DNA from 4 places in the Streptomyces sp. NPDC050988 genome. Region 1 is predicted to be linked to each of the others. Evidence: riboswitches for the same ligand, from Rfam matches in the RefSeq annotation. Region 1 holds a riboswitch; each other region holds the start of a gene.
What was found. A riboswitch is a leader RNA that binds a small molecule or an ion and turns the genes downstream of it on or off. The one in region 1 is predicted to bind cyclic di-AMP.
Positions count from the first base shown of each region.

Region 2: another riboswitch for cyclic di-AMP. It lies ahead of ACIBEI_RS10450 (C40 family peptidase); the one in region 1 lies ahead of ACIBEI_RS40475 (NlpC/P60 family protein).
Region 3: another riboswitch for cyclic di-AMP. It lies ahead of ACIBEI_RS33750 (transglycosylase family protein); the one in region 1 lies ahead of ACIBEI_RS40475 (NlpC/P60 family protein).
Region 4: another riboswitch for cyclic di-AMP. It lies ahead of ACIBEI_RS03540 (peptidoglycan DD-metalloendopeptidase family protein); the one in region 1 lies ahead of ACIBEI_RS40475 (NlpC/P60 family protein).

Region 1 is NZ_JBITFQ010000031.1:103,757-111,512, forward strand. Features, by position in the region: gene ACIBEI_RS40465 (peptidoglycan DD-metalloendopeptidase family protein) at 50-1,762, shown strand; gene pcrA (DNA helicase PcrA) at 1,925-4,417, opposite strand; cyclic di-AMP (ydaO/yuaA leader) riboswitch at 4,871-5,042, shown strand; gene ACIBEI_RS40475 (NlpC/P60 family protein) at 5,049-6,200, shown strand; gene ACIBEI_RS40480 (hypothetical protein) at 6,289-6,642, opposite strand; gene ACIBEI_RS40485 (NlpC/P60 family protein) at 7,165-7,756, shown strand, end outside.
Region 2 is NZ_JBITFQ010000003.1:490,439-498,194, reverse strand. Features, by position in the region: gene ACIBEI_RS10485 (adenosylmethionine--8-amino-7-oxononanoate transaminase) at 1-928, opposite strand, end outside; gene bioB (biotin synthase BioB) at 921-2,138, opposite strand; gene ACIBEI_RS10475 (8-amino-7-oxononanoate synthase) at 2,351-3,487, shown strand; gene ACIBEI_RS10470 (DUF397 domain-containing protein) at 3,468-3,695, opposite strand; gene ACIBEI_RS10465 (helix-turn-helix domain-containing protein) at 3,705-4,562, opposite strand; gene ACIBEI_RS10460 (ATP-binding protein) at 4,826-5,269, shown strand; gene ACIBEI_RS10455 (DUF6328 family protein) at 5,361-5,846, opposite strand; gene ACIBEI_RS10450 (C40 family peptidase) at 5,937-6,410, opposite strand; cyclic di-AMP (ydaO/yuaA leader) riboswitch at 6,414-6,625, opposite strand; gene ACIBEI_RS10445 (hypothetical protein) at 6,964-7,272, opposite strand; gene ACIBEI_RS10440 (ATP-dependent Clp protease proteolytic subunit) at 7,280-7,756, opposite strand, start outside.
Region 3 is NZ_JBITFQ010000021.1:103,192-110,947, forward strand. Features, by position in the region: gene ACIBEI_RS33740 (septum formation initiator family protein) at 1-155, opposite strand, end outside; gene eno (phosphopyruvate hydratase) at 327-1,607, opposite strand; gene ACIBEI_RS33750 (transglycosylase family protein) at 2,035-2,733, opposite strand; cyclic di-AMP (ydaO/yuaA leader) riboswitch at 2,738-2,908, opposite strand; gene ACIBEI_RS33755 (transglycosylase family protein) at 3,134-4,069, opposite strand; gene ACIBEI_RS33760 (cytochrome P450) at 4,281-5,576, opposite strand; gene ACIBEI_RS33765 (globin domain-containing protein) at 5,747-6,967, shown strand; gene ACIBEI_RS33770 (nucleoside triphosphate pyrophosphohydrolase) at 7,001-7,756, opposite strand, start outside.
Region 4 is NZ_JBITFQ010000001.1:808,577-816,332, forward strand. Features, by position in the region: gene ACIBEI_RS03520 (Glu/Leu/Phe/Val dehydrogenase dimerization domain-containing protein) at 1-474, shown strand, start outside; gene ACIBEI_RS03525 (TetR/AcrR family transcriptional regulator) at 578-1,198, shown strand; gene ACIBEI_RS03530 (SGNH/GDSL hydrolase family protein) at 1,558-2,343, opposite strand; gene ACIBEI_RS03535 (DUF6250 domain-containing protein) at 2,490-3,161, opposite strand; gene ACIBEI_RS03540 (peptidoglycan DD-metalloendopeptidase family protein) at 3,300-4,220, opposite strand; cyclic di-AMP (ydaO/yuaA leader) riboswitch at 4,225-4,389, opposite strand; gene ACIBEI_RS03545 (alpha-galactosidase) at 4,685-6,766, opposite strand; gene ACIBEI_RS03550 (tyrosine-protein phosphatase) at 6,936-7,733, shown strand.

The DNA.
Region 1 (7,756 bases):
TCACCGCACTGCTCTGCCAGCCCCTGTCGTCGAGGCGAAAGAGAAGTTGGTGAACGACCGTCACCCGTCGGGGACCGCAACTCCCCCGGCTCCGGCCCCCGAGGCCGCCTCGGCGCATTACGCGTCCTATGGCGAACAGGGCGTCCAGTACGGCGACTTCACCATGTACGACGGCTACTCCGCCACCGGTTTTGACGCCAACTCCTCCGGCACGTACGGGACGACGGGCAGCTACGACACGACGGGCGCCTACGCGACGACGACCTTCGACACCGACCCCCTGTTCGGCGACCTCCCCGGCAACGGCGGCGGTAACGACGGCAGCGGCGCGGGCACCGGTTCGTACGACGCCACCCAGTGGGCCACCGGCAGTCATCAGACGCTGAACTACGACCCGTACGCGGCCCAGCACCACGCCGCGTTCGAGACCGGCAGCTATGACACGAGCGGTGTCTGGTCGAACTCGGGCTACCAGCAGCTCGGCGAGATCCCGACGCAGGCCGCGGGCCCCGAAGGCACCGGCCAGTGGGACGCGAACGCCTGGCTCCAGGCCGATCCGGTCGCCCCCACCCAGCAGTGGACCGCGCCGACCTTCGAGACCGGCACGTACGACGCGACGGCGTGGAACTCGGACGGCGGCGACCAGAACCAGCAGAACCAGACCCAGGTCCAGCCACAGATCCACCACCAGGCGCAGGCCGAGCACGAGTCGTATCCGGCCGACCAGCACACATCGGCCGTCCCGCACACGTCGTACGACCACCACGAGGCCTACGACCGGCACGAGTCGTACGACCAGCAGGCCACCAGCGCGTTCGAGCGGGTCCCGTACGAGGAACAGGTCACCGCGGAAGGCGAGTTCACCCCCTCCGACGACGCCGACGCGGACTCCGGTACCAATGGCCACAGCCACAGCCACGACGAACCCGTGCCTTTCGACGACGTCGAGGAATCCACCTCCGTCGCCACCGCCGCCCCGGCCGGCCGCTCCGCGTCACGTGCGGCCGGCCGTTCCGCGCCCCGCTCCCGCCGCCGCACCCCGCCGAAGCGTTCCGCTCTGCTGACGGTCGCCGTGCCCTCGGCGTGTGTGATGGGCGTCGCCGGAATCGCCGCCGCGTCCGTGACCGGTGGAAGCAGCAGCAACGACGAGGCGCGGACGACAGCCGCCGCGCCCGACGCGAGCGCCGTGAAGCCGGCGGCCGCGAACAACCAGCTGGACACCCAGCTCGAGAACCTCTCGGCTGACGCGGACGACTTCGCCGACCGTGCGAGCCGTACGCAGGAACGTATCGACTTGAAGGCCCAGCAGGCCGCCGACAAGCAGAAGGCGGCGGCGGAGGCTGCCCGCAAGGAGCGGCTGCGGCCGAAGTTCGCGCTGCCGGTCGCCCAGCACGGGCTCAGTGCCTACTACGGGCAGGCCGGCATCAACTGGATGTCCGTCCACACCGGCATCGACTTCCCCGTTTCGTACGGCACGACGGTGATGGCCGCGACCGACGGGACCGTCCGGACGCAGTGGAACAGCGCGTACGGGAACATGGTCATCGTGACGGCCAAGGACGGTACGGAGACGTGGTACTGCCACCTCTCCACGTACAAGGTCGCCTCGGGAGCCGTGGTGAAGGCCGGGGACCCGATCGCGTACTCCGGGAACTCCGGCAACTCGACCGGTCCGCACCTGCACTTCGAGGTGCGGCCGGGTGGCGGCTCGGCGATCGACCCACTGCCGTGGTTGCGCAGCCATGGGCTGGACCCCTCCTAGGGCGAGCCCCTCTTGAGGCTGGAGTCCTGGGGGCTCCGCCCCCAGACCCCCATCGGCCTGAACGGCCTCGTCCTCAAACGCCGGACGGGCTGAAAGTGACCGGCCCCGCCCTCAAGTAGTCCCCAGTAGCCAATACCCCCTGGGGACTACAGACCTTCAGCGCTACAGCTTCTCCACCGGTGCGTACCGCAGCAGCAACCGCTTCGGCTTCTCCTCGCCGAAGTCGACCGTCGCCTCCGCGTTCGCTCCCGTGCCCTTGACGCCGACGACCGTGCCGAGGCCGAACTGGTCGTGGGTGACGCGGTCGCCGACCGCGAGTGACACCACCGGCTTGTCCGTGGCGCCGCGTCGGGTGGCGAACCCGGACGCGCCCGAGGCCGCCGAGCGGGAACGCGAGGAGGACAGGGAGGCCGCCACGCCGGAGACCGGGGCGGAGGACACCGCGCCGAGGGAGCCCGTGCGCTTCCACTCCAGATGCGTCTCCGGGATCTCCTCCAGGAAGCGGGACGGCGGGTTGTACGAGGGCTGACCCCAGGCGCTGCGCATCGACGACCGGGTGAGGTACAGCCGCTCCCTCGCACGCGTGATGCCGACGTACGCGAGGCGGCGCTCCTCCTCCAGCTCCTTGGTCTGGCCGAGCGCGCGCATGTGCGGGAAGACGCCGTCCTCCATGCCGGTCAGGAACACCACGGGGAATTCGAGGCCCTTGGCGGTGTGGAGGGTCATCAGCGTTATCACGCCGGAGCCGTCCTCCTCCTCGTCCGGGATCTGGTCGGAGTCGGCGACGAGCGCGACCCGCTCCAGGAAGGCGGAGAGGCCGCCCGGTGCCTCGCCCTCGCCGGCCTCCTGCTCGAACTCCAGGGCCACGGCGGCCAGTTCCTGGAGGTTCTCGATGCGGGTCTCGTCCTGCGGGTCGGTCGAGGCCTGCAACTCGGCGAGGTAGCCGGTCCGTTCGAGGACCGCCTCAAGGACCGTCGCCGGGCCTGCGCCCGACTCGACGATCGTGCGGAGGTCCTCCATCAGCGTGTTGAACTTCTTGACGGCGTTCGTCGAGCGGGACGCCATGCCGTACGCCTCGTCCACGCGGCGCAGCGCCTGCGGGAAGCTGATCTTCTCGCGCTGGGAGAGCGCGTCGATCATCGCCTCGGCGCGGTCGCCGATGCCGCGCTTGGGGACGTTGAGAATGCGGCGGAGCGGTACGGAGTCCTCGGGGTTCGCGAGTACGCGCAGGTAGGCGAGGACGTCCCGGACCTCCTTGCGCTCGTAGAAGCGGACGCCGCCGACGACCTTGTAGGGCAGGCCGACGCGGATGAAGACCTCTTCGAAGACACGGGACTGCGCGTTCGTACGGTAGAAGACCGCGACGTCGCCCGCCTTCGCGTCGCCCGCGTCCGTGAGGCGGTCGATCTCGTCGGCGACGAACTGGGCTTCGTCGTGTTCGGTGTCGGCCACATAGCCGGTGATCTGGGCGCCCGCGCCCGCGTTCGTCCACAGGTTCTTGGGGCGGCGGCTTTCGTTGCGCTCGATGACCGCGTTGGCGGCGGTGAGGATCGTCTGCGTGGAGCGGTAGTTCTGCTCCAGCAGGATCGTCGTCGCGTTCGGGTAGTCCTCCTCGAACTGGAGGATGTTGCGGATGGTCGCGCCGCGGAAGGCGTAGATCGACTGGTCCGCGTCACCCACCACGCACAGCTCGGCCGGCGGGAGGTCGTGCTCGCTCGGCGGTACGTCCACGGGGTGCTCGGAGGTGCCGACCAGCTCGCGGACGAGGGCGTACTGCGCGTGGTTCGTGTCCTGGTACTCGTCGACCAGGACGTGCCGGAAGCGGCGGCGGTAGTGCTCGGCGACGTCCGGGAAGGCGCGCAGGAGGTTGACCGTCGTCATGATCAGGTCGTCGAAGTCCAGCGCGTTCGCCTCGCGCAGACGGGACTGGTACATCGCGTAGGCCTGGGCGAGGGTCTTCTCGAAGCCGTCGGCGGCCTGGGCGGCGAAGTCCTCCTCGTCGATCAGCTCGTTCTTCAGGTTCGAGATCTTGGCGCTGAACGACTTGGGCGGGAAGCGCTTGGGGTCGAGGTCCAGGTCACGGCAGACCAGGGCCATGAGGCGCTTGCTGTCGGCGGCGTCGTAGATCGAGAAGGAGGAGGTGAAGCCGAGCTGCTTCGACTCGCGCCGCAGGATCCGTACACACGCGCTGTGGAACGTCATCACCCACATCGCGTTGGCCCGCGGGCCGACGAGCTGCTCGACGCGCTCCTTCATCTCGCCCGCGGCCTTGTTCGTGAACGTGATCGCGAGGATCTGGCCCGGGTGCACCCTGCGATCGCCCAGGAGGTGGGCGATGCGGTGCGTGAGCACACGGGTCTTGCCGGAGCCGGCGCCGGCCACGATGAGCAGCGGCGAGCCGTGGTGGACCACCGCCGCGCGCTGGTTCTCGTTCAGCCCGTCCAGGAGCGCGGCCGGGTCCACGTGCGGGCGGGGGGCGCCGTCGCGGTAGTAGCCGTCCCGGCTCGGCGGCACGTCGAAGCGGCCGCCGAACAAATCGTCCGGAACCGGCTCCGACTCCGACGCCTCGCCCTCGGGCGGCGGCGGGGGCTCCTCCTCGTGGGCCCGCGAGGGCTTGAGGTCCGCCAGGAAGCTGTCATCAAAGAGGCTGCTCATCGCTCTCCGAGTCTAGGCGTCCCCACTGACAGCGTGCCGCCACCTTGGAAACTCGGCGGGCTCGCTCCGCGGGCGTGCGGGTTTCCGTGGCTGCTCGCCACGGGGGCTGTCACTCTCCGGTGGGGGCTTGTGGCAGTCCGCGATCAGATGGTCGACCTGCGGCTTCACGGGAAGTCCCTGGGGGTCGTATCGCGGGTGCGGGTTCGTTGTGGCTTGTCGCGCAGTTCCCCGCGCCCCTATCGGGGCGCCCCCAAGGGGGCGCTCCAGCAGGCCGGGCTTCATCGAGTGGACAACTCGGGCCAGACCCATCTGAATTGACTACCGAGAGTCGACCTCAAAGCTAAGGTCACGAAAATGTATCGGGCATATCGCACATCAAACTTCACAGGGGCCACACGAGTTAGCTAAATTTTATGTGGGCCGCACGACCCGCACCGGCGAACACGCCGGGCCGAGCGGCCCCCGCCGAGTCCGGCAGGTCCTCGTGGCCTACGGAGCCGGGGACCCACCGACCTTGGGGTGAATCGGTCCAACTCCCTTCGGGGAAACGGACCGTAGGGCAAACCTTCCGGAGCACCCGCCCGAACCCGACAGCTAACTCGGTAGGCGGACGACGGAAGGAGACGCCCTCGTGGCGCCACACCGCAGGTCCCGGCCCCCCAGCCCCATGGGCATACGGACTCCGGCCATCGCCACCGCGGCTCTGACCTCGGTGGCCCTCCTCTCCCAGACGGCGAACGCGTCGCCGTCCGAGGAGCCCAGGCCGAGCCTTGAGGAAGTCGAGAAGAAGGTCGGCGACCTCTACCGCCAGGCGGAGACGGCCAGCGAGAAGTACAACGCGGCCAAGGAGAAGACCACCAAGCAGAAGAAGCGCGTCGACACCCTCCTCGACGACGTGGCGCGCCGCACAGAAAAGCTCAACGACGCGCGTGAGGAACTCGGTACGTTCGCCGCCGCGCAGTACCGCACCGGGGCCGCCGCCCCCGACACCGCCTCCCTCCTCCTCGCGGACAATCCGCAGGACTACTTCGACCAGACCCAGCTGATGGACCGGCTCACCAGCCGCCAGAAGCAGTCGGTCGACGACTACGTGACGCAGCAGACCGCCACGACGGAGAGGCGGCAGGAGGCGTCCGAGAGCCTGGAGACGCTCACCAGGACGCAGAACTCGCTGAAGACGTCCAAGGCGGACGTCCAGCGGAAGCTCGCCACCGCGCGCGACCTCCTCTCCAAGCTGACCACCGAGGAGAAGGCGCGGCTCGCCGCGATCGAGCGGCAGAAGCAGGAAGAGGCCCAGCGCAGGGCGGACGAGCTGGCCCGGCAGCAGGCGGCCGACGCCGAGCGGCGGCGCCAGGAGGCTGCGCAGGGCACCGGGACCTCCACGGGCTCCGGCAGCACCTCAGGGACCTCCGGGTCCGGCTCCGCCGCCTACACCGCCAAGGCCGACAAGGCGCTCGCCTTCGCCCGCGCCCAGATCGGCAAGCCGTACGTCTGGGGCGCGAGCGGCCCCGGCTCGTACGACTGCTCCGGCCTCACCCAGGCAGCCTGGAAGGCCGCCGGCGTCACGCTCCCGCGGACCACGTGGGACCAGGTCAAGGTCGGCACGACGGTCTCCGTGAACAGCGCCCAGCCCGGTGACCTGGTCTTCTTCTACGACGACATCAGCCACGTCGGCATCTACATCGGCGACGGAATGATGATCCACGCGCCCAAGCCGGGGGCGTACGTCCGCGAGGAGTCGATCTACTACATGCCGGTCCACAGCGTGGTGCGCCCGGCGTGAGGGGCTTTTCGTAGATCTGAGTGGAAATGGGAGAGGGCACACGCGCGCGTGTGCCCTCTCCCATTTCCACTCAGGCTCCTGGGTCCGCTCAGGTCCAGAGCACCGCGATGAAGATGTTCACCGTGGTCAGCCCGCCGACCAGGCCGAACAGGCTGTTCTCCACCTTTTCCTCGTCCCGTTTCACGTACACGAGGCCGAGGATCACGACCAGCAGGGCCAGCTTCACGCCGATCTTGATGTTGTTGACGGTCTGGTCGTCGGCCTGGTTGAGGCCGACCAGGATCGCGCCGGTGACCAGCATGGTCAGCGCGCCGTGGAGCATGGCGGGGCTGAAGCGGGCCGTGCCGTCGCTCATGGCCTTCAGCTGCGTGAGAAAGCCGCCGAGGAGGGACGCGATGCCGATGATGTGCAGGGCGACGAAGACATGAATGAGTACGTCCATGGGCCCGGACACTAACCAAACGCCTCCGTACCACCGCACACCGCCCCCGCCCGCACACCCGGTCCCGCCCGCCCCGCACACCCGGCCCCGCCTGCCCCACGCACCGGGCCCCGTCGGCCCCACGAGCCCCGGGCAGCTCCCGCGCCCCAACCCGGCGGAGCCCATAGCACCGGTTCGCCGCCCGTTTCCACACAATCCGCGCATCGGTCACCGCACCACGTCAAGTCGGCGGCCCCGGGCCCGGATCGCGGTCGTACCCGGTCAGCTCATGTCCGAGTCCCACCAGTTCCGTACATGCCGTTACCCCCGCCGCGGTCCCAGGTTTAGCGTCCTTCACCAGGTGACCGGCTCCCCACCACCGCCCGGGTCAGGGGCGGCATCCGGACACCACCGCCGAGAAAGGTCCGGCGGCGGCCCGCTCCCCCTGTGCGGGCCGCCGCCGGACGTGCAACCGGCCCCTGAGGGCCGCCGCCGCGGCAGCACCAACGCCTCGGCGGCCGTACGGAAGGACGTGGATCGCACGTGGCAGCGCACCGCAAGCCGAGACAGCGCTCAGTCGGCGGCAGTACGGCCCGCACCGCCTTCACCATCGCGCTGGCGGGCGCGGCGAGCGCGACCGGGTTCGAGGGGACGGGAACTGCCGCCCCGGAGCTGACACCCGCTCAGGTCAAGGCGAAGGTCGACAAGTTGTACCAGGAGGCGGAGGTCGCCACCGAGAAGTACAACGGCGCGAAGGAGAAGTCGACGAGGACGCGGGGCCGCCTGGACACGCTGCAGGATGAGGCGGCGCGCAGGACGGAACGGCTCAACTCCGAGCGGGACGCGCTCGGTTCACTGGCCGCCGCGCAATATCGGGACGGTGGCGTCGACCCCGCGCTGGGGCTCATGCTCTCCTCCGATCCCGACCAGTATCTGGACGGGGCCGCGTTCGCCGAGCGGGCCGGCAGCAGGCAGGCCTCGAACGTGTCGCGCGTACGCCGACAGCTGCGCGAGATCGAGCAGTTGCGCGGGGCCGCCCACGTGGAACTCACCTCGCTCAAGGAGCGGAAGGCGGAGCTGAAGCGGCACAAGACGACCGTCACCGGGAAGCTGGGAGAGGCACGGGACCTGCTGT
Region 2 (7,756 bases), on a different contig from region 1:
AGATCCCGTCGGCGACCCGCGCGGTGCAGAGCGTGGCCGCCATCGTCAGATAGCCGCCGGTCAGAGCCTTGCCCACGCACATCACGTCCGGCGTCACCGCCGCGTGCTCCGCCGCGAACATGGCGCCGGTGCGGCCGAAGCCCGTCGCGATCTCGTCGAACACGAGCAGCACGTCGTGCGCGTCGCACGCCTCGCGCAGCACCCGCAGATACGCGGGGGAGTGGAACCGCATCCCGCCCGCGCCCTGCACCACCGGCTCCACGATCACCGCGGCCAGTTCGTCCGCATGCCGCTCGATCAGCTCGCGCAGCTGGTCCGCGTACGACTCCTCGTACGCGACCGGCGGCGGGTCCGCGAACACCTGGCGCGGGAGTACGCCCTGCCACAGCTCGTGCATCCCGCCCTCGGGGTCGCACACGGACATGGGCTGCCAGGTGTCGCCGTGGTAGCCGCCGCGCCAGGTCAGCAGGCGCCGCTTGCCCGGGCGGCCGAGGGAACGCCAGTGCTGGAGGCACATCTTGACCGCGACCTCGACGGACACCGAGCCGGAGTCGGCCAGGAAGACATGCTCAAGCCCTTCGGGTGACATGTCGACAAGGCGTTTCGCCAGTCGTACGGCGGGCTCGTGCGTGAGCCCGCCGAACATCACATGGCTCATCCGCCCGAGCTGGTCGCGGGCCGCCTCGTTGAGCGCGGGGTGGTTGTAGCCGTGGATCGCCGACCACCAGGACGACATGCCGTCGATCAGTTCGCCCGGTTCACCCGGTTCGCCGTCCGTGCCGGACAGCCGCAACCGCACCCCGCTCGCCGACTCCACGACGAGCGGTTCCTGCCGGCCCGGCATCGGCCCGTACGGGTGCCACACGTGCCGCCGGTCGAGCTCCAGCAGTTCGGGCACGGAGAGGCCGGACACGTGCGGGTCAGGCATTGGGCGCGAGGTCCGTTCCGGCACCCCGGCGGCGTACCGCGACCAGGTCCGTACGCGCCTCGGAGGCTCGGGCCGCCTCCGGGACCCGTGCCGCCGCGGGCGCCTGCTCGTCGGCGGTCGAGCCGCACGGGCCGCAGCCGCCGCCCTCGTGGGAGCCGCACCCGGCCTCGGCGTGGGAACCGCAGCCCGCGCCGGTGTCCGCGGTGACCCGGTGCTCCGGAAGCGTCACCTGGCCCGTGCCCTCCACCTCGAACCCGGCGTCCGCGATCATCTCCAGGTCGGCCTTGCCGGCCTGGCCCTCGGTGGTCAGGTAGTCGCCGAGGAAGATCGAGTTGGCCAGGTTCAGGGCGAGGGGCTGCATCGTGCGCAGATGGACCTCGCGGCCGCCCGCGATCCGCACCTCGACGTCCGGGCAGACGAAGCGGACCATCGCGAGGATCCGCAGACAGCGCTGCGGCGTGAGGTTCCACTCCTTGGCGAGCGGGGTGCCCTCGACCGGGATCAGGAAGTTGACCGGCACCGAGTCCGGGTCGAGCGCGCGCAGCGAGTAGACGACGTCGACGAGGTCCTCGTCGCTCTCGCCCATGCCCGCGATCAGCCCCGAGCAGGCGGACAGGCCCGCGGCGTGCGCCTTCTGGACCGTGTCGACGCGGTCGGCGTACGTGTGGGTGGTCGTGATGTCCCCGTACGTCGACTCGGACGTGTTGAGGTTGTGGTTGTAGGCGTCCGCGCCCGCCTCGCGCAGCCGCTCGGCCTGGCCGTCGGAGAGCAGCCCGAGGCAGGCGCACACCTCGACGCCCTCGTTCTGGTCCTTGATGGCCTTGATGGTGTCCGAGACCCGGTCGACGTCACGGTCGGTGGGACCGCGTCCGCTCGCCACCAGGCAGACCCGCTTCGCGCCGCCCGCGAGCCCGGCCGCCGCGGCCTCGGAGGCCTGGTCGGGTTTCAGCCACGTGTACTTCAGGATCCCGGCCTTGGAGCCGAGCCGCTGCGAGCAGTACGAGCAGTCCTCCGGGCACAGGCCCGACTTCAGGTTGACCAGGTAGTTGAGTTTCACCCGTCGGCCGAACCACTGCCGGCGCACCTTGCCGGCCGCGGCCACCACATCGAGGAGTTCGTCGTCTGAGGTCGCCAGTACGGCCAGCGCCTCTTCGCGGGTCGGCAGCTCTCGCCGAAGCCCCTTGTCCACCAGCGTGTTCAGCAGGTCCATGAGGTCCGATCCTGGCCTATCCGACCGCGCCGGGCCAAGGAGGGACCGGACAACGGAGGCCGTTCGACGTGTGGGTATTGCCACATCATGGGCGGCTGGTGGTCCGGCTAGGGTCTGTGCGTTGCCTACAAAAGGCAGGTGGGGACGGGCCGGGCGAAATGTCATGTGTCGGCGCCCCATGGAACACCCTCACCTCATGGCCCGGAGGACATATGTCGGGATCGCCTTTCGAGTGGATCGACGAGCAGGCGCGGGCGCGCCGCCGGGCCGGACTCGTCCGCACCCTGCGTCCCCGCCCCGCCGACTCCCCGCTCCTCGATCTCGCGGGCAACGACTATCTGGGCCTGGCGAGGCACCCCGAGGTCACCGAGGCGGCCGCGAGCGCCGTGCGGGCCTGGGGCGCCGGAGCGACCGGCTCCCGGCTCGTCAGCGGCTCCACGGAACTGCACGCGGAACTCGAACGCGAGCTGGCCGAATTCTGCGGGTTCGAGTCCGCGCTGGTCTTCTCCTCGGGGTACGCGGCCAACCTCGCCGCGGTCACCGCGCTGGCGCCGCACGGCTCCCTCGTCGTCTCCGATGCGGGCAACCACGCCTCGCTGATCGACGGCTGCCGTCTCGCGCGCGGCACCACCCAGGTCGTCGCGCACGCCGACCCCGACGCCGTCCGCAAGGCGCTGGGCACGCATGCCGGACCCGCCGTCGTCGTCTCCGACACGGTCTTCTCGGTCGACGGCGACGCGGCCCCGCTCACCGGACTCGCCGCCGCCTGCCGGGAGTACGGCGCCGCCCTGCTCGTGGACGACGCGCACGGTCTCGGCGTACTCGGTGACGGCGGCCGGGGCGCTCCGCACGCGGTGGGCCTCGCGGGCGCGCCGGACGTGGTCACCACCGTCACGCTGTCGAAGTCGCTCGGCAGCCAGGGCGGCGCCGTCCTCGGACCGGCCCACGTGATCGACCATCTGGTCAACGCGGCCCGTACCTTCATCTTCGACACCGGTCTGGCCCCCGCGGCGGCGGGCGCGGCCCTCGCGGCCCTGCGTCTGCTGCGCAGGGAACCGGAACGGGCCACGCGCGCGCGTGGCGTGGCGACCACCCTGCACGAACGGCTGACGGCCGAGGGCCTCGAAGCCGTACGACCGGACGCCGCCGTCGTCTCCGTGCGCGCACCCTCCCCGGAGCGGGCCGTGCGCTGGGCCGCGGACTGCCGCGAGGCCGGTCTCGCCGTCGGCTGCTTCCGTCCCCCGTCGGTGCCGGACGGCATCTCACGGCTGCGGCTCACCGCCCGCGCGGACCTCACCGACGGGCAACTCGACCGTGCCGTACGCGTGATCATCGAAGCGCGGCGATAAAGCCCTCCCAGGCTGCGGGGGCGAAGGCCAGGGCGGGACCGGACGTGTTCTTCGAGTCGCGCACCGCGAGCAGTCCGGCCCATGGGCCGGAGCCCGGACGGGCCGTCTCGACGCAGTTGTTCATTCCCGTGCTGCGGCTGCTGCGCTGCCACCGCACACCGTGCAGACGGGTGCTCGAAGGTACGGACCGAGGCAGGGGGGCGGGCATGGTGCCTCCTTATGCGCCGTGAGCTACACCGGCGATGAAATCCAACGTTTCCTCGGGCGAAAGGGCGTGGACCTGAAGGGAGTCGAAGGCCTCGCTGTAGGCCTGGAGGTCTTCTTTCCGTTCGAGATAGAGGCTACTCGTCAAGTGGTCTAGAACAACCACATCCAGATCAGATGTGCTCGGAAACGAAAAAATAACAAAGGGCCCTGTCACGCCGACATGAGCTCCAACTCCGAACGGCAGCACCTGAATCCGCACGTGAGGGAGTTGCGCGGCCTCTCCGAGGTGCTCCAACTGCCGTGCCATGACCCCCGGTCCGCCGACCGTTCGTCGTAGGGCCGCCTCGTCGAGAACCGCACTCAGTCGGAGCGGTGGATTCGAACGCAGTACGTCCTGGCGGGCGAGGCGCACCTCCACCAACGCGTCGACCTTGCCGTCCGGCGCCCCGTCCACAGCCGCCCGGGTCACCTCGCGGGCGTACTCCGGCGTCTGCAGAAGCCCCGGCACGACGGAGTTCTCCAGCGTGCGCATCACGCTGGCCTGCGACTCCAGGCTGATGAAGTCGCTGTAGGTGGACGGCAGAAGGCCCCGGTAGGCGTGCCACCAGTGGTGCCGGCCGTTGTCGTCGGAGCCCGCCAGCACCACGAGCAACTCGCGCAGCTCCGCGTCCCGGACCTCGTAGGCGTCGAGCAGCAGCTCCACGTCCGCCGGCTTCACCCCGCTGTGGCCGGTCTCGATCCGGCTCACCTTCGACTGGTGCCAGCCGACGAGCCGGGCCGCCTCGCCACTCTTGAGGCCCGCACGGGCACGCAGGGCACGCAGTTCGGCACCGAGCTTCCGGCGGCGCACAGCGGGACCGTACTGCATGGCCGTCTCCTTCCGACCGTCGCGCCGGCGCTATATCGTCCGGCGTCACGCCGACCGTAGAGGACAAACCGGCCCCCCGCCCAAATACGGTCGGCCGTCGCAGAGTTCACCGCTTCGAGCGACAGATATATGCATATCTCGGTGGATCGGCACCGCGAACGCCGAGGTAGTGGCACTCTGGCGCAAGCACCAGTCCGGGACCGTACTCGAAGTCATCCGCTTCGTGTCGGACTCCGGTCCCGTGGGAAAGGGACGACCTCGCCATGGCAGACCACCAGGAAGCATCCGTCACTCTGCCGAGCGATCCCGCCTCGGTCTACGCCGCCCGCACATACGTCATGAACGTGCTGGCCGAATGGGGACTTCCATCCGACACGGAGGCGGCCGACACGGTCCGGCTCATCGTCTCGGAGCTCGCCACCAACGCCGTACAGCACACGTTCGGGCAGTCGCCCACCTTCACGGTGGACATCGAACTCGACCGCGACGAACAACTGCGCATCGGCGTGACCGACAGCCACCCGCGCTTCCCGAAACGTTTGCCCGCGGCCGTCCAGCAGGACAACGGCCGGGGCATGGTGATCGTCCGCTGGCTGACGGCCGAGTGCGGCGGCAAGCTGACGGTCCGGCCCACCAGAGAGGGCGGCAAGACGGTCTCGATCATGTTGCCCTGGACGGCGCCGGTGCAGCCCGTGACGGCGGACTGAGCGCCGTACCCGCGCCGTCGAGGTCGGTGCCGCGCTCGCCCTGCTCGGCGTCGGGCTCGTCCTCGTACCACCGGTGGCGCGAAGGTGCCCGCTAGTCCTCGTCGGCGGAGCCCTGCATCAGGTGGGGGATGAGCGCCCACAGCCCCGCGCAGACGACCAGGGTGGTCGCACCGGCCGCGATGCCGCCCGCCCGGCTCGTCGCCACGTCCACGACGAGCAGGACCGAACCGGAGAGGGCGAGCGCGAGCACTCCGAGCCCGATCTCGGCCAGATGCGAGGACGCCTTCACGACCTGAGGCTTGGCGCCCTGCTGGAAGAGCCGGCGATGCAGCGCGGCGGGGGCGGTGAAGAGGGCGGCTGTCAGTACGGAGAGCAGCAGCGTGACGACGTACGTGGTGCGCTGGAACAAGTCCAGGGAGGGGAAGCGCGGGGTGAACGCGAGGGTGAGCAGGAAGGCGAAGAGGATCTGCACCCCGGTCTGCGTGACCCGCAGTTCCTGGAGCAGTTCGTTGAAGTTGCGGTCGGCGCGCTCAAGCCGTGTCTCGTTGCGCTCCTCGTGGTGATGAAGGTCGCCCATAAGTGAAGGAGTAACCACTCTGCGGCGAATATCACGCACCGGGCCCCGGAAGGTGGCCGCGGCGATCACCGCGGCCACCTCCTGGGCGGGTCACCTGACCCGGCCGTACCAGACGCTCTTCGTCCAGATCTTCTGGAGCTTCACCACTTCCCCGGTCTTCGGGGAGTGCCAGATCCGTCCCTTCCCGGCGTAGATGCCGACGTGGTACACGTTCCGGCCCGAGTGGAAGAAGACCAGGTCTCCCTGCTTGCGGTTCGAAGCGGAGACATGGTTCGTCTTGTTGTACTGCGCGGCGGCCGTACGCGGCAGGGACTTGCCCGCCTTCTTGAACGAGTAGAGCGTGAGGCCGGAGCAGTCGAAGCGCTTGGGCCCCACGGCTCCGTACTTGTACGGGGAGCCCTTCTTCGAGGCTGCTACCTGGAGTGCCTTCGTCGCGGGTGTGGCCGCTTCCGCGCCGGACGTGAATCCGGGGGCCACGATGCCGCCGCCGACAGCGGCGATGGTGAGAGCCGATGCGGTACCGGCCCTGCTGAACAGCGACGGGACACGATTGAGCGCAGTCATGCGCAACCCTTCGTCAGCCGCCTGTGAAGGATGACCTGTCGGATTCGGGCTGGCGAAGTTGCCCGGCCGCTGACGCGGCTTCACCCCAAGGGCTGCTCGGCCCGGTCATGGCGTGACCGTTCCGGCGACCCGTCGTGCCTGGGTCCTCCACTCCTGCCGATCCACTTCTGTCGACCGGTCATCCGGGCGGCGGCAGGACTCGGCGTCCGCCCGGATCGCCCCGCCGCTTGTGGCGGGGGCTTGTCGTCGGAAGGGATCTTGACGCACGGATGTCCCAAAAGCCGAGCGGAATCGGCGATTTGTGGGCTTACTCACCACTCACCCGTTCGGGTGGACAGCCATTCCCACGGGAGGGCGTCGAGGGGGTCGACGACCCTCGTACCAGCACCGGAACGTCTTATTCCGTACGGAGGCTACGCGTGTTGCGCAACCTCCACGGGCCTGTAAAAGCAGCCCTGACTACGCTGTTCGGTGGTACACCTTTCGGTCCGTTTGAACCCTGAACCGGACGTTCCGTCAGATGCCTGCGTGACGCCGGGTCGGTGGCGGTACGTCAGCTGTCGGAGCGCGGCGGTAGCGCGATCCGGCCCGCTCGGCGCTCACCGTCGAGGACGCGCAGCGCCCGCGCCAGGGTCGGCGCGTGCACCTCGTGCTCGCCGCGTTGGTGCATCAGGGCCAGCGCGTCACGCAGCGCGGCAGCCTTGCCGACCAGGGCCTGGGCGGCCCGCAACCCCCGGTAGGTGTCCCCGGAGTGGGCCGGGTTGATCCGGCCGAGCAGGTCCACCACTTCGAGGTAACGGTCGATCAGCTCGGCCTCGGCACGCGTCAGGGCCGGCAGCGGCGGCAACTCGGGTGGGAGCATCGGCCGCTCACCTCGCGCCGGGTGCACTCTGGGTGGACTTCCGGCTCGCGACGATCCGGTCGACCAGTCCGTACTCCAGTGCCGCCTGCGCGTCCAGGATCTTGTCCCGCTCGATGTCCGCACCGATCCGCTCCCGGCTCTGGCCCGAATGACGGGCGAGCATCTCCTCCAACTGCTCACGGGTACGCATCAACTCGTCGGCCTGAATGGCCAGGTCGGACGCCTGTCCCTGGACGGGCTCGGAGAACGACGGCTGGTGGATCAGCACGCGGGCGCCCGGCAGCGCGTACCGCTTGCCCGGTGTGCCGGCCGCGAGCAGCACCGCCGCGGCCGACGCCGCCTGCCCCAGGCAGATGGTCTCCACCTCGCAGCTGACGAACTGCATCGTGTCGTAGACGGCCGTCATCGCGCTGAACGAGCCACCGGGCGAATTGATGTAGAGCGAGATGTCCCTGTCGGGCGCCTGGTACTCGAGGTGCATGAA
Region 3 (7,756 bases), on a different contig from region 1:
CACAGGACGAGCGCGAGGAGTGCCGCCCGGCCGGTCAGCCGCGAGCGGCGAGCCTGCCGCTTGGTCTGCGAGCGGTAGACACGGGCGGCGGTCTGCTCACCGAGCAGCCGCAACCTGGTCGAGGTGGAGAACCGGTCGCGGTCCTTCACGGCCATCTGTCCCGCCTCCCCGGTACGAACCAGTCGAGTACATCGCGTACATCGAGCCCGTCGAGCCCGTCGAGCCCATCACGTGCGTACGTCCCCGCACACGGTACGGGACCGAGTACGGGGACGTACGTACGACGCTTCCTACGAAGACGAAGCCCGAAGACGAAGCCCGAGGGCTCAGCCCTTGAAGCGCGGGAAGGCCGAACGGCCCGCGTACACCGCCGCGTCGTCGAGGATCTCCTCGATGCGCAGCAGCTGGTTGTACTTGGCGACGCGGTCCGAGCGGGCCGGGGCGCCGGTCTTGATCTGGCCGCAGTTCACCGCGACGGCGAGGTCGGCGATCGTGACGTCCTCGGTCTCGCCGGAGCGGTGGGACATCATGCACTTGAAGCCGTTGCGCTGGGCCATCTCGACGGCGTCCAGGGTCTCGGTCAGCGAGCCGATCTGGTTGACCTTGACGAGCAGGGCGTTGGCGGAGCCCTCCTCGATGCCGCGGGCGAGGCGCTCCGGGTTGGTGACGAAGAGGTCGTCGCCGACGATCTGGACCTTGTCGCCCAGCTTCTCGGTGATGACGTTCCAGCCGGCCCAGTCGTCCTCGTACAGCGGGTCCTCGATGGAGACGAGCGGGTAGGCCGCGACGAGCTCCTCGTAGTACTCCGTCATCTCGGCGGCGGAGCGCTCCTTGCCCTCGAAGAGGTACTTGCCGTCCTTGTAGAACTCGGAGGCGGCGACGTCGAGCGCGAGGGCGACCTGCTGGCCGGGGATGTAACCGGCCTCCTTGATCGCGTCGAGGATCAGGTCCAGGGCCTCGCGGTTGGAGCCGAGGTTCGGGGCGAAGCCGCCCTCGTCGCCGAGGCCGGTGGACAGACCGCGGCTCTTCAGGACCTTCTTGAGGGTGTGGTAGACCTCGGCGCCCCAGCGCACGGCCTCGGAGAAGGACTCCGCGCCGATCGGGGCGATCATGAACTCCTGGATGTCGACGTTGGAGTCGGCGTGCGACCCACCGTTCAGGATGTTCATCATCGGGACCGGCAGCAGGTGCGCGTTCGGTCCGCCCAGGTAGCGGAAGAGGGGGAGGTCGGACGCCTCGGACGCGGCGTGGGCGACGGCGAGGGAGACGCCGAGGATGGCGTTGGCGCCGAGCGAGCCCTTGTTGTCGGTGGCGTCCAGGTCGATCATGGCCTGGTCGATGAGGCGCTGCTCGGTGGCGTCGTAGCCGACGAGCTCCGGGCCGAGCTGCTCGATGACGGCGAGGACGGCCTTCTCGACACCCTTGCCGAGGTAGCGGTTGGGGTCTCCGTCACGGAGCTCAACAGCCTCGAAGGCACCGGTGGAGGCGCCGGACGGAACGGCGGCACGACCCGTGCTGCCGTCGTCGAGGCCGACCTCGACCTCGACCGTGGGGTTGCCTCGGGAGTCCAGGATTTCCCGGGCTACGACGACGTCGATGGACGGCACGAGCATCTCCTTCTGGGATGTGACGCAAGCTGTCCGGGCCGAGGGCCCGGTTGGGTGCGGACCTGTGGTGGCCCCGCGGCATGAGCCTAACCGGCTGCCGGGGTTCGGCCAGCCCTCGACCGCCTCCTGGACAGAACCGAGAGTAAATTGTTTCCGAACGGAACAAAGCGGGAGGACGGCGAGAGGGAAGCGCGGGAAAGAAAAAGCCCCGCCCCGGTGCGTACGGGGGAACACGCACCGGAGCGGGGAGCCCGTGGGGGACGGGGGTGGCCCTCACGAGGCCTCCACTATGGGGGACACGGATGTGAGGGCGCTGTGGTTCAGCCGCAATCCGAATATGAACCCGGAGGTTCGGAGTCCGGAGATCCGGCCGAGGCTGAGCGGCCAAGGCCTCGGCCGGGGCGCGGCTGACCGAAGGTCAGCGGTGTCAGCTGAGGTGCAGCTGCTGGCCCGGGAAGATGAAGTCGGCGTCGTCGACGATGTCGTCGTTCAGCTTGTACAGCTTCGCCCAGCCGCCCTTGACGTTCTTCTTCTCGGCGATCTCGCTGAGGGTGTCACCCTTGACGACCTTGTACTCGCCGTCACCCTTCTCGACCTTCTTGCCGGTCGGGGTCTCGACGGTCTTCTTCGCGGTCGAGCGCTCCTGGGAACGCGAGGCGCGCTCCTCGGAGGACTTGGTGCTCTGCTGCTGAGACTGCGAGGTGCTCTGGCCGGAGTCGCCCGAGTTCGAGGGAGCCGGGGCGCCACCGGTCGAGGCGCCGGACAGGCCCACGCCACAGCTCGGCCAGGCACCCTTGCCCTGGCCCGCGAGGACCTTCTCGGCGACGGCTATCTGCTCGGCCTTGGAGGCCTGGTTGGCGGTGGAGGCGTACGCCGTGCCGCCGTACGCGGCCCAGGTGGAGGCCGAGAACTGCAGGCCGCCGTAGTAGCCGTTGCCGGTGTTGATCGACCAGTCGCCGCCGGACTCGCACTGGGCGACGGCGTCCCACTCGGAGGCGGTGGCGGCGGAGGCTCCCGTGGCGCCCATCAGCGGGACGGCGACGGCCGCGGTGGTGACACCGGCGAGCGTGGCGATGCGGGTGGCCTTGGACGGGCGGCGGTGCTTGCCCTTGCCGGAAAGCAGCATGAAGTGATCCCCTCACCGACGCCTGCGAGGTGAGCTGTCGGGTTCGGGCCGAGTGAGTTGCCCGGCCGCGCGACACTGCTGTCACGCGGCTTAACCCCAAGCCGTACCCGGCCTCAACGACCGGGTCCGGCACTTACCTTGGGTCCCCCGCTCCTGCCTACGGCGCTTGACGCGACGACTGTTCCCGTACGGCCGCTGGCAGGATTCGGCGTTGCGACCGTCGGGGCTCACCAGTGGCGAGCGGTCACGACCGTAGACACGCGATCCGCCGAATTTCAAAGACGATCAGGCTCTTGAGATCCATGTCTCACTTTCACCAAATCGGACATTCAGCGCGAACTACCGCTGTTTTTCGCCCGATTCGACGCCTTGATGACCACATGGCACATCGCGCGTACCGCTACTTGTCCGCCGTCCGCAGGCCGTCCACATCGAGGCTCTGACCGGGGATGATGAAGTCCGGGTCGTCGCCGATGGCTTCCTTGTTCTCGGCGTAGAGCGCCTGCCATCCACCCTCGACGCCAAGGGAGTCGGCGATCTCCCAGAGGCTGTCGCCGGAACGCACGGCGTACGAGCCCTCGGCGGCGACGCGCGACTCGCTGTCGCTGCGCGAGGCGTGCCGGCCGGCGGAGTCGTCCGCGCGGGAGTCGGTGGCGCCCTCGTCGGCACTGCCACCCCTGTGACGGCCGGAGCCAGTGTCTTCCGTTCCGGAACCCTCGGCCGAAGCATCCCCACTCTGGGACGACTTGTCCGGGTCGTCACTCTTTGCGGTGGCACCTGTGGACGGGCTGCCGGAATCCTGTGAGTCGGCGCTGTCACCGCTACCGCTGGACGAGTCGGACGAACTGGAAGAACCAGACGTGTCGGACTTCGTCCCGTTGCTGTCGTCCCCCATACCCAGGCCGGACAACGGAGTCGGGGAGTCGTCCGCGACCCCCGTGTCGACGTCGGCCGAGCCGGAGTTCTGCGTCAGACCCGCGACGAGACCGCAGGTCGCCCAGGCACTCGCGCCCTGCTTCGCGAGGATCTTCTCGGCGACGGATATCTGCTGCGAACGGCTGGCCTGGTCGGCGCTCGGCGCGTAGTCGAGGCCGCCGTTGTCCTCCCAGGTCTCCTGGGTCATCTGGAGGCCGCCGTAGTACCCGTTGCCGGAGTTCGCGCTCCACGAGCCACCGCTCTCGCACTCCGCGACCGCGTCCCAGGTGGTACCGCTTGCGGCACTCGCGCCGGTCGCACCGAGCAGCGGGATCGCGATGGCCGACCCGGTCACGCCCGCCGCGACGAGGAGAGCCGGAGCCTGACGGGGGCGACGGTGACGACCGTTCCCGGAGAGCATGCGGTTGCCTTTCGCGTGACAGCAAGGACTGCGCACAGCGCGCAGCCGACGACTGCGCCTGTGACTGCTGCGGCAGGTGGGACCGGCCGCATTGATGGGTGAACGTATAGGCAGTCGAACTCTTGTCACAAGTCGATGCAGCGCAGATAACGTGAAGATCACAAACTTGACGGAGTCTCATGTTCCGTCGACTCCGTCTGCTAGTCACCCGCTAGTCCGTACGCACCTTCCCGGAAGGGGCGAACTCCACCGGAAGCGTGCGCAATCCGCGCATGATGAGCCCCCCACGCCATCGCAAATCGGCGGAATCGCCCGCGAGTTGCAGATCAGGGAGGCGGGTGAGGAGCGTGGCCAGCGCGGTCTGGCCCTCCAGCCGGGCGAGGGGTGCGCCGAGGCAGTAGTGGATGCCATGGCCGTAACCGAGGTGCTGGTTGTCACGGCGGGAGAGGTCCAGGGTGTCGGGCTCGTCGAACCGGGCGGGGTCACGGTCGGCGGCGGCGAGCACGACGAGTACGGGGTCGCCGGCGGCGATGTCCTGCCCGCCGATGCTCAGCGGCTCGGTGGCGAACCGCCAGGTGGCCAGCTCCACCGGCCCGTCGTAGCGGAGCAGTTCCTCGACACCGCTCGCGAGCAGGTCCATGCGGCCGGATGCGAGGGAGTCCTGGAGCTGTTGCCGCTGCTCGGGGTGGGTGAGCAGCGCGTACGTGCCGTTGCCGATCAGGTTCACCGTCGTCTCGAAACCGGCGAACAGGAGGATGAAGGCCATCGCGGCGGCCTCGTTCTCGGTGAGGTGCTCGCCGTGGTCGGAGGCCCGGATGAGACCGGAGAGGAGGTCCTCGCCCGGCGCGGGCAGCTCCGTCAGTTCCTCGCGCTTGCGGTGGATGAGCTCGGCGAGATAGCCGCGCATCTTCTTCACGGACCGCGCCACGCCCCCGCGCGGCCCTCCGCCGTGCCGGATCATCATCCCGGCCCAGTCGCGGAAGTCGTCCTGGTCCTCGCGCGGGACGCCCAGCAGATCGCAGATGGCGTAGATGGGGAGCGGAAACGCGAACTCGTGGATGAGGTCGGCCTCTCCCTTCTCCACGAACCCGTCGATGAGCCGGTCGGTCAACTCCTGCACCCGGGGCGCGAATTCGGCCACCCGTCGAGGTGTGAACGCCTTGCTGACGAGCCGCCGGAGCCTGGTGTGGTCCGGCGGGTCGATGTTGAGGAGGTGCGTCATCAGCTCGGCCTTGCGCTCGCCGGGGATGCCGGTCTTCCCCTTCGCGTGCGCGGGCTCGTCGTGATGGGCGGGGTTCTTGCTGAGCCGGCCGTCGGCAAGGGCCTGCTTGGCATCCGCGTACCGGGTCACCAGCCAGGCCTCGACCCCGCTGGGGAGTTTCGTCCGATGCACGGGGGCGTGCTCCCTGAGCCAGGCGTACGCCGGGTAGGGGTCGGTCGCGAACTCCCAGGTGAAGAGTTCCGGGGCAGGTTCCCCCGCGGAGAGCTGAGCAGGTGTTTCCGTCACTCCTCGACCGTATCGGGAGGGTGGTGAAAGCCGCCCCGAGATCGTCGTGGCCCGCCGCGGCCGCTCTCCGAGCCGGGCTCAGTTCCGCGGCTTGCGCTGTTCGTCCCGGAACATCCTTGAATCACCTGCTCCTTGACCCCGTGAGCCGGAAACTCCATACATTCGCGCCCGTGGACCCCGATCTCCTCCGGACCAGTTTCTCGGTCGTCGAAAGACGAGCCGAATTCGCGGCCAAGTACTTCTACTCGCACCTCTTCTGGCACCACCCCGATGTCCGCTCCCTGTTCCCGCTGGATTTCCCGGAGGACATGGAACGCCAACGGGACCGTCTGTTCGCCGCGTTGACGCTTGTCGTGGGGCGGCTGGGAGAACCGGGGATGCACGAGTACCTGTGGGAACTGGGGCGGGACCACCGGAAGTATCTGGCGCGGCCGGAGCACTACGCGGCGGTGGGCACGAGCCTGATCGCCGCGTTCGCCACCGTCTCGGGGGCGGCATGGAACACGGAGGTGGAGAAGGCCTGGGACGAGGCGTACGCCGTGATCGCGGACGCGATGATGGACGGCGCGTGGGAGGCGGAGAGCAGGGGCGAGCCGCCCTGGTGGGACGCCGAGGTGCTCGGCCGCACCAGGCACGGGGACGACCTCACCGTGCTGAAGCTGCGCCCCCACCGCCCCCTCCTCCATCTGCCCGGCCAGTACGTGAGCGTCAACAGCCCCCGGATCCCGGGCGTCTGGCGCCCCTACTCCTTGGCCAACGCGCCCCGTCCCGACGACACCGTCGACTTACATGTCAGCCTCGTCGAGGACGGTGTCCTGTCCACCGAGCTCGTGCGGCGCACCCGGGAGGGCGATGTCCTGCGGCTCGGCGCGCCAGGTGGCCGGTTAACCCTGCGGACGCCGGTGGAGCGGCCCGTCACCTTCATCGCCGCGGGTACCGGGTGGGCTCCGGTGAAGGCGCTGCTGGAGCAGCTGGTGTGGGAGCCGGGCTCGTACGACGAGGCCCGGCTCTTCGTTGTCGCCCGGGACACCACGTACCTCTACGACCGGGCCGCGCTCGGGGAGTTATGCACGCGGCTGCCGCACCTCGACGTCACCGTCATAACGCCCGCGCCCGGCCGGCCGAAGGCCCAGGCCACCGGCCGGCTGCTGACGGCTCTGGGCAACCGGGCCAACTGGGCCCGCCACGACATCTATCTGGCCGGTCCGCCCAGGCTGGTCGACGAGACCGCCGATGTCCTCCCCGCTCTCGGCGCCGACCCCGAGCGCGTCTTCTGCGACGATCTGCCGCCCGCCGACCAGGGACAGGCCCGCCCGCTCGGCCCGGGCCAATGGCTTCTCCACCGGCCCCGCCCGCACTGGCACAACCCGTCGGCGCGCGCTCCCGACTGAGGGCCTCAGCACGGGAACCTGACCGACTCCCGCCTAGCCCTCACTCACCCGTATCGCGTCCCGGTACGCCCGCGCCGCCACCCTGAGCGCCGCCTCCGGGTCCACGCCGTCCGTCTCGGCGCGGACCGCCAGCGCCAGTAGTTCGTAGCCGACGCCCTCGCCCTGAGGCAGCGGCACCTCCAAGCCTGCCGTACGCGCGCGGGAGGCCAGTTTGGCGGCGAGTGCGAGGCCCGGCTGGCCGAGCGGGACGCCCTCGGTCACGGATGTCCGCCGCTTCTCGACGGCCTTGGTGCGCAGCCAGTGCTCCTTGACCTCCTCGGGGGTCGAGGCGGTCTCGTCTCCGAAGACGTGCGGGTGGCGGTGGATGAGCTTGGTGACGATGCCGCCCGCCACGTCGTCGATGGAGAAGGGCTCGTCATCGTCCTCCGGACCGCCTTCCTCGGCGATCCGAGCGTGGAAGACGACCTGGAGCAGAACGTCACCGAGCTCCTCGCGCAGCTCGTCGCGGTCGCCCTCCTCGATGGCCTCGACGAGTTCGTACGCCTCCTCGATGCCGTATTTCGCCAGGCCCTTGTGGGTCTGCTGGGAGGACCAGGGGCACTCGACTCGGATGCGGTCCATGACCTGGACGAGGTCGAGGAGGCGGGCGCCCGGGAGGTCGTACGACGCGGGGAGCAGTTCGAGGTCGGGCATCTGAACGCGCCCGGAGCCGGCGAGCCGGGCCAGGCCGTCCGTCAGGCGCGGCTCGCCCTCGCCGGTGGCCACGACGACGACCGTGTGCCCGCCGGC
Region 4 (7,756 bases), on a different contig from region 1:
GCCGCCCGGGACACGTACGGGACGATCGACCGTGCGGTGCTGCGTCCGGGCGACCGTGAACTGCCCGTCGACGCCTGGCTGTCCGCCGACGCCGACGTGCTGGTTCCGGCGGCGGTCTCGTACACGATCGACGCCACCAACCAGGGGCGGGTCACGGCCCGTTGGATCGTCGAGGCCGCCAACATGCCCGTCCTGCCGGGCGCTGAGCAGCAGCTCGCCGGCCGCGGTGTCACCGTCCTGCCGGACGTCGTGGTCAACTCCGGGACCAACGCCTGGTGGTGGTGGACGCTGTTCGGCGACATCGGGGCCGACGCCGACGAGGCGTTCGCCCACACACGGCGCTCGATGCGTGCCCTGATCGACCAGACGCTCGCGCGCGCGGAGGCCGACGGGACGACACCGCGGGCGGCCGCGCACGCGATCGTCGCCGACCGGCTGCCGGTGATCGCGGAGCGGTTCGGCTGGTACCGGTGACGCCGCTGCCGGGCCGGGCCGGGCGGGATCGGTGACGGTCCGGCCGCGGCCGGTAACCGACCCTCCACCGGCGCGCTCCGGGGCGACGCAATAGGGTTGCCGGGTGGCAAGAGTGCGGTTGAGCGTGGCGGAGCGGCGTGAGGAACTGCTGCGGGCCGCCATCCAGCAGATCGAGGGGCGGGGCGTGTCCGCAGTGCGGATCGCCGATGTGGCGACCGCGCTCGGGGTGAGCAACGCGCTGGTGCTCTATCACTTCTCGACCAAGGAGAAACTGGTCGCCGCCGCGTTCACGTACGCGGCCGAGGACGACCTCGCCCATCTCCGCAAGCTGCTCGGCCGCCGGACGACCGCGCTGCGGCGGCTGCGGGCGGCGGTCCGCTGGTACGCGCCGACCGGACAGGCCAAGGGCTGGCGGCTGTGGATCGAGGGCTGGGCGGTGGCGCTGCGCGAGCCCGCGCTGCGGGACGTCACCCGTGACCTGGACCGGCAGTGGAAGGCCGCGATCACCGAGGTCATCGCGGAGGGCGTGGCCGCGGGCGAGTTCCACTGCCCCGACCCCACGAGTACGGCCCTGCGCCTGACCGCCCTGCTGGACGGGCTCGCCGTCCAGATGACGGCGTACCCCGGTGCGGTGTCTCGCGCCCGCACCCAGGAGTGGGTGGACGAGGCACTGGCCCGGGAGCTGGGGCTGGCGCGCGAGGCGCTGACGACTCCGGGCGCCTGAGGCGGCGTACCGCCGAATCGCGGCCGCGGAACAGCTCGCCCTTCGGCGACATCACCGCCGAGGGACGGCGAGGGCTTCCTCGGCATCACGGGCCGGAAGACGGTTCTGCCTCACCGAGGCCACCGGCGGAAAGGCATCGGAGTCTCACCAATGTCACCACCAGGGGCAAGGCGAAGCCCTCTCGGCGTCACAGGCAGAGAGATGCCAGGACTCCCCCGACGCCGTCGGCCGAACGGCGGCGGGACTCCCCCGACGTCACCCGTCAGGGAAGCCCCGCCCCTCCGCGGACCTTGGAGCCGCAGGCCGCGACCACCGGTCGAACCGTGGCCCGCCCCGAAGGCCCTCAGGCCCCCGGACCTTCAAGCCACCGGCTCGATCCGCATCTTGATGTCGTCGGGCGACAGGCTTCCCTTCGCCACCACGCGGTCCCCGGAGGACTCCCCGCGCAGTCGCCGCCCGATCCACGGCACCAGGTACTCGCGCGCCCAGTGGATGTTGTCGCGCCGCATTTCGAGCGTGCCGCGCGGCGGCAGGGGCGGCCACGGCTGGTCGGGGTCCGCGGGCACTTCCAGGCCGAGGACCTGGCCGGCGCGCAGGGCGACCCGCGTGTGTCCCTCGGGCGACAGATGGAGCCGGTCGCCGTCCCAGGCCCGCCGGTCCTGGATGGTCTTGAGGGACCACAGGTCGAGCACGGGACAGCCGTACCGGTCGGCGATGGCCCGGATATGGAGGTTGTACGTGGCGATCTTGCCGCGCATGTGCTTGAGCACGGGCACGCCACGGGTGTCGAAGCCGGTGGTCACGAGGACCGTGCCGACGGCCGAGGTGAGGTCCGCGACGGCGCGCTCGAAGCGCTCCGCGACCTCGTCGGGGTCGGTTCCCGGCCGGATGATGTCATTGCCGCCCGCGCAGAAGGAGACCAGGTCCGGCGCGAGTTCCTTCGCGCGCGTCAACTGGTCCTCGACGATCTGGTCGAGGAGTTTCCCGCGGACGGCGAGGTTGGTGTAGTCGAAGTCGCCCTCGGGCCGGCGGTCCGCGAGAAGCACCGCGAACCGGTCGGCCCAGCCGACGAACGCCCCGTCCGGGCCAAGGTCGCCGACGCCCTCGGTGAAGCTGTCCCCCACCGCCACGTACGACCCGATCACTGATCTGTTGTCATTCTTCGAATCGTCTGCCACATCGGGTCATGATTCACCTTCGGGTGTGAGCTACGCGACCGTAGGAAAGGGTTGACGGGCGGTGAGATAAGCCACTCGTCAAGTGTTGGTCAATCCCGGAATAAGGGGCTCCATCAGGGACGTTGTCGCAGCTCGCGCACCCTGAAGTCCGTGATCCTGAAGTGACTCCACACCGTCCGGAACGCGAAGTGCCCGCTCGTGTACGGCTCTTGGTCCACGAAGTCGAGGACGAGCCGCCCGTTGTTCCACCACTGGACCGTGGAGCCGTTCGAGACGATCCGGACGCGGTTGGGCTCGTTCGCCGTGAGTAGGGGCTCCGTGTAGTCGAGGACGAGCGGCCGGACGCCCGCCTCACCGACGTAACGGCGCAGCCTGGTCGTGGTGTTGGTGTTGGCGCCGTATCCGGCGTAGTACGTCGTGAGGTGGTCGTACTCGTCGAGCGCGCCGACCCTGTGCGTGGCGAAGAGGTCCTCGGGGGAGCGGACGTCCGTGGCGTTCCAGAAGTTGTTGAGGTCCGAGACCCGGTCGTTGGCGCCGCCCGCCGAGACCGGCGTGGCGGTGTACTCCAGGACGTAGGGCCCTCGGAGCTTGCGCTTGAACCACACGGTCGCGCCGCTCGGCACGTCCATCTCCAGGACGCCCCGGGACGCGGTGACGCTGCCGCCGTCCTGCAGTTCTGTCGCCCACTGGCCGAGGCCGTGCCGGAAGTCGTCGCGGGCGATGAGCCGCCCCGGACGGTGCCGGGGCGCCGCGCTCGCGGAGTCACTGTGTCCCGGCTTCCGCACCCCTGTCGACCCATCGCCCGGCCATGCCACAGACGTGCCACAGAGCCGAAACACCGAAGGCCGGACCCCGGGGATCACCGGGTCCGGCCTTCGGAGACGAGCGGAGTGGTACGCCGTGCGGGCGCGCCTGGCGTCGGGTCAGACGGAGACGCCCTTGCCGCGCAGGTACGCCAGCGGGTCCACGTCCGAGCCATAGTCCGGGGTGGTGCGGATCTCGAAGTGCAGGTGCGGGCCGGTGACGTTGCCCGTCGCGCCGGAGAGGCCGACCTGCTGGCCCTCGGTCACGGCCTGTCCGGCCGAGACGGAGAGGGAGGACAGGTGGGCGTACTGGGCGTAGTGGCCGTCTTCGAGCTGGATGACGACCTGGTTGCCGTACGCGCCGCCCCAGCCGGCCGAGACGACCGTGCCCGCGCCGACGGCCTTCAGGGACGTGCCGGTCGGGACCACGAAGTCGACGCCGGTGTGGTACCCGCTGGACCACATGCTGCCCGACATCTTGTACGGGGTGCCGACGCCCGCGCCCGCGACCGGCAGCGTGAAGCCGGCGGCACTGGCCGCGGCGGCGGCCTTGGGAGCGGCAGCAGCCTTCGGGGCCGCGGCCTTCTTCGCGGAGGACTGAGTGGTCTTGGAGGCGCCGGAGTCGGAGCTCGACGTGGCGGCGGCCTTGCCGATCGACAGCTTCAGGCCCGGGTGGATCAGCGCCGGGTCACCGCCGATCGCCTTGCGGTTGTCCTCGTACAGCTTCTTCCAGCCACCGCTGACGTCCTGCGTGTCGGCGATCTTCGACAGGGAGTCGCCCGCACGCACCGAATAGGTCTTGGCCGCGGCCTTCTTCGCCTCGGCCTTCTTGTCTGCGGCGGCAGGCGCCGATTCGGCGGCCTTGCTCGCGACATTCGAGACGCTCGCCACGGAATCGGCGGCGGACTGCGGAGTCGCGGCGTGCGCTCCGGTCGCACCGAGCAGCGGAAGGGCGAGCGCCGCGCCGCCGGTTCCGGCGACGGCTATGGAGCGGGTGAAACGCTGGGACTTGGGACGGCGGTGCTTACCCTTCGCGGGCATGGCGAATTCCTCTCCGGCGCCTGCGAGGTGAGCTGTCGGGTGCGAGCTGGAGATGCCCGGCCGTGTTTGCGCACGACTTAACCCCTAGCCGTTCCGGAGACCGGAACAGGCGTTCTACCTGTGGGTCCCCCGCTCCTGCCGTGTACGGGTGGGTGAGCGGATTCCGGGCGGCGGCAGGATTGGGCGTCCGTCCGGATTGGTGGCGAACGTAAGCGACATGAAGACGCAGGAACAACCTTTGGGGTTTCCTGTGTACCCCGTTCTCTTGATCCCTGACCGAAATGACGGTCACGCTGCGTAAATCAGGGATCTCCCCCGTTTGTTAAATCCCTGAAAACGCAGCTGAATTACGTGAACATGGCGACAGCGGACCGTCACGAATATGACGCTGCTCACGGAGTGCCGTTGCAGGAGCCTTTATTCCAGAGCGAGTTGGAACTAAGGCTCCATTACGGACACAACAGTCACATGCGACGCAGCCGGAAAACTGCCGCATCAAGGTCACCACGCAGCCCCGTCCGCAACCCGTGGTGCAACAACACCGCACCGCGGTGGACTTCACCCGTTTCGAGGCATTCGTACGACGCCGCCGGGTCGAGCCCGCGCAGCCGCACCGGAGCGACCGGTTCGCCGTAGTGCTGGGCCTGGAGCCAGGCGAGGACGACGACCTCGCCGTCACGCGAGTACTGCACGGCGCTCAGCCCTCCCTCCGGCGCCCTCAGCCGGTGGAGGTCCCCGCCCTGCACGACGGGCCGGATCTCCTTGTAGAGCTCCACCCACGTCCGCGCCTCGGCCAGCTCCTCCTCGCTCCAGCGGGTCAGGTCGCCGCCGACACCGAGCACTCCGGCCATCGCGCTCATGAAGCGGAAGCGCAGCGAGCTGACGCGGCCGTTGAGCTGGGTGTTCGGACTGTCGGTGACCCAGGCGGCCATGGTCCGCGCGGGATGCACCTGACTGAAGCCGTGCTGGATGGCGAGCCGGTCGAGCGGGTCGGTGTTGTCCGAGGTCCACACCTGGTCCGTACGCGCCATGATCCCGAGGTCGATCCGGCCGCCGCCGCCCGAGCAGGATTCGAAGGCGACGCCCGGGTGGGCCGCCCGCAGCCGGTCCAGGAGGCGGTACAGGGCGTGCACGTGGTCCACCCAGAGCCGCTGCGGGTAGGCCTCGCCGGGCCACCCCGCGTCGGTGAAGCAGCGGTTGAAGTCCCACTTCACATAGTCGATCGGCGCACTGGAGAGCAGCGTGTCGAGCCGCTCCCACAGATACTCCTGGACGTCCTCGCGGGCGAGGTTCAGTACGAGCTGATTGCGCAGCTCCGTCCTCTTTCGTCCCGGTTGGAACTGCACCCAGTCCGGGTGCGCGCGGTACAGCTCGCTGTCCGGGTTGACCATCTCGGGCTCGACCCAGATCCCGAACCGCATCCCGAGCGCGTGCACCTCGTCGGCGAGGGGCTTGAGACCGGCCGGGAAGCGGTCGGGGTTGGGCGTCCAGTCGCCGAGCCCGGCCCGGTCGCTGGTGCGCGCCCCGAACCAGCCGTCGTCGACCACGAACAGCTCGACCCCCATGGCGGCGGCCCGCCGCGCGAGCGCCCCCTGCTGCTCCTCGGAGATGTCGAACTCCGTGGCCTCCCAGGAGTTGTAGAGCACCGGCCGGTGCTCGTCCGCGTCCGGGATCACATAGGCGCGCTGGTAGGCGTGCCAGGCACGGCTCGCGCCGCCGAATCCGCCGTCGCTCCACAGGCCCGCGAAGACGGGCGTGACGAAGCTCTCCCCCGGCTCCAGCCGTAGCAGCCCCGAGTCGTCGTACCCGACCCCGCCGGTGATCTGCACGCGCGCGTCCGGGAGTTGGGCCACGGCGATCCGCCAGGTGCCCGACCAGGCGAGGGCGCACCCGTAGACCTCGCCCCGCTCCTCGGTGGCCGCTCCGTCCGGGTCCAGGGCGACCCAGGGCAGGTGCTGGTGCGAGGTGTGCCCGCGCCGGCTGCCGATGACCTTCTCACCGTAGGTGAGTTCGGAGCGTACGAGCCGGGACTCGGCCGCCCACCGCCCGTGCAGCTGGGACAGCCGCCAGCCGTCGCGCTGCGGCAGCGTCCAGGCCGCGGAGTCGGCGCGCAGCACCTCCAGGGCCGGCCCCTCGTTGTCGAGGGTCACCCAGCGCTCCACGACGTCGGTCCCGGCCCGCATCCGGTAGTGCAGCGTGATCCCGAGCCCGGAGTCGGAGAACCGCAGCCGCAGCTCGTCGCCGTCCGCCTCGTACGTCTCGAAGCTCCACTCGGTGCCGCGCCGCTCGTCCGTCCGCACGGACAGGGCGGGCCGCACAAAACGGGGGCCGCCCTCCACCGGGTACTCCTCGTGCCCGTCGAGGGTGGCCTCGAAGGCCCAGTACTCCGGTCCCGGGCCGGCCGCGAGTGCCTCGGCGTCGGCGAGCGCGATACGCGGACCCCAGTGCAGATGCAGCAGCGCGTCGTCCTCGCCGAGCCGCAGGGCATAACTGCTCGCCGGGCCCGAAAGAAGCCACGTACGACCGTCTTCGCCGATCTCCAACATCAAACCCTCACAGATCCGAACAGGCACGCTCAATCATCAACATCATTATGGGCCGCGTACCTCCCCGGCAACGCCTGTGGACAACTCATTGGCGTACGAATCGATGTCGTATCGTCGAGAACGCACTTCGCCGACGAGCCGCGTCGGCAGCCGAATGGGAGGAGCCCCCGTGACGCAGCAGGTCCCGTCGACCGAGCCCGAGCTGGCCGGAGTGCGCAACTTCCGTGATGTGGGCGGCCTGCCGACGGTGGACGGCCGGCGAGTGGCGTACGGACGGCTGTTCCGCAGCGGCCACCTCGCGCACGCGACGGAGTCGGACGCCGAGTTCCTCGCCTCCCTGGGCCTGCACACGATCTTCGACTTCCGCAACGCCGCCGACCAGAAGCTCGAAGGGCCCGACGTCGAGCTGCCGGGTGTGCGGAACGTGAATCTTCCGCTGACGGACCCGGCGCACGGGGCCGAGTTCTGGACGATGGTCCGCGACGGCGACATCGACCAGTTGCGCTCGATCCTCGGTGACGGCAAGGCGGCGGACCGGATGATCGGCTCCTACCGCGCGATAGTCAAGGAGCGCACGGCCGAGCACCGCCAGGTGCTGCACTCGATGGCCGAGGACAGCGTCCCCGCCCTGATGCACTGCGCGGCGGGCAAGGACCGCGCCGGCATCTCCATCGCCGTCACCCTGCTCGCCCTCGGCGTCGAGCGCGAGGCCATCGTCGCGGACTACCTGGAGTCGAACGCGACGCACCGCCGCTACAAGGTGCACCGCAGCAAGTCCTCCGCCTCCGCGTACTCACCCGAGGTGATGGAGCTGCTCAGCCCCCTCTTCGACGCACGCGCCGAGTACCTGGAAGCGGCCTTCGACACGATCGAGGAGAAGTGGGGCGGGGTGGACGCCTACCTGGAGCAGGGCCTGGGCGTGACCCCCGAGGTCCGGGAGCGCCTGCGGGAGCGGTTCCTCGACTGACCGGCTGCCCGCCCCTCAGAGAC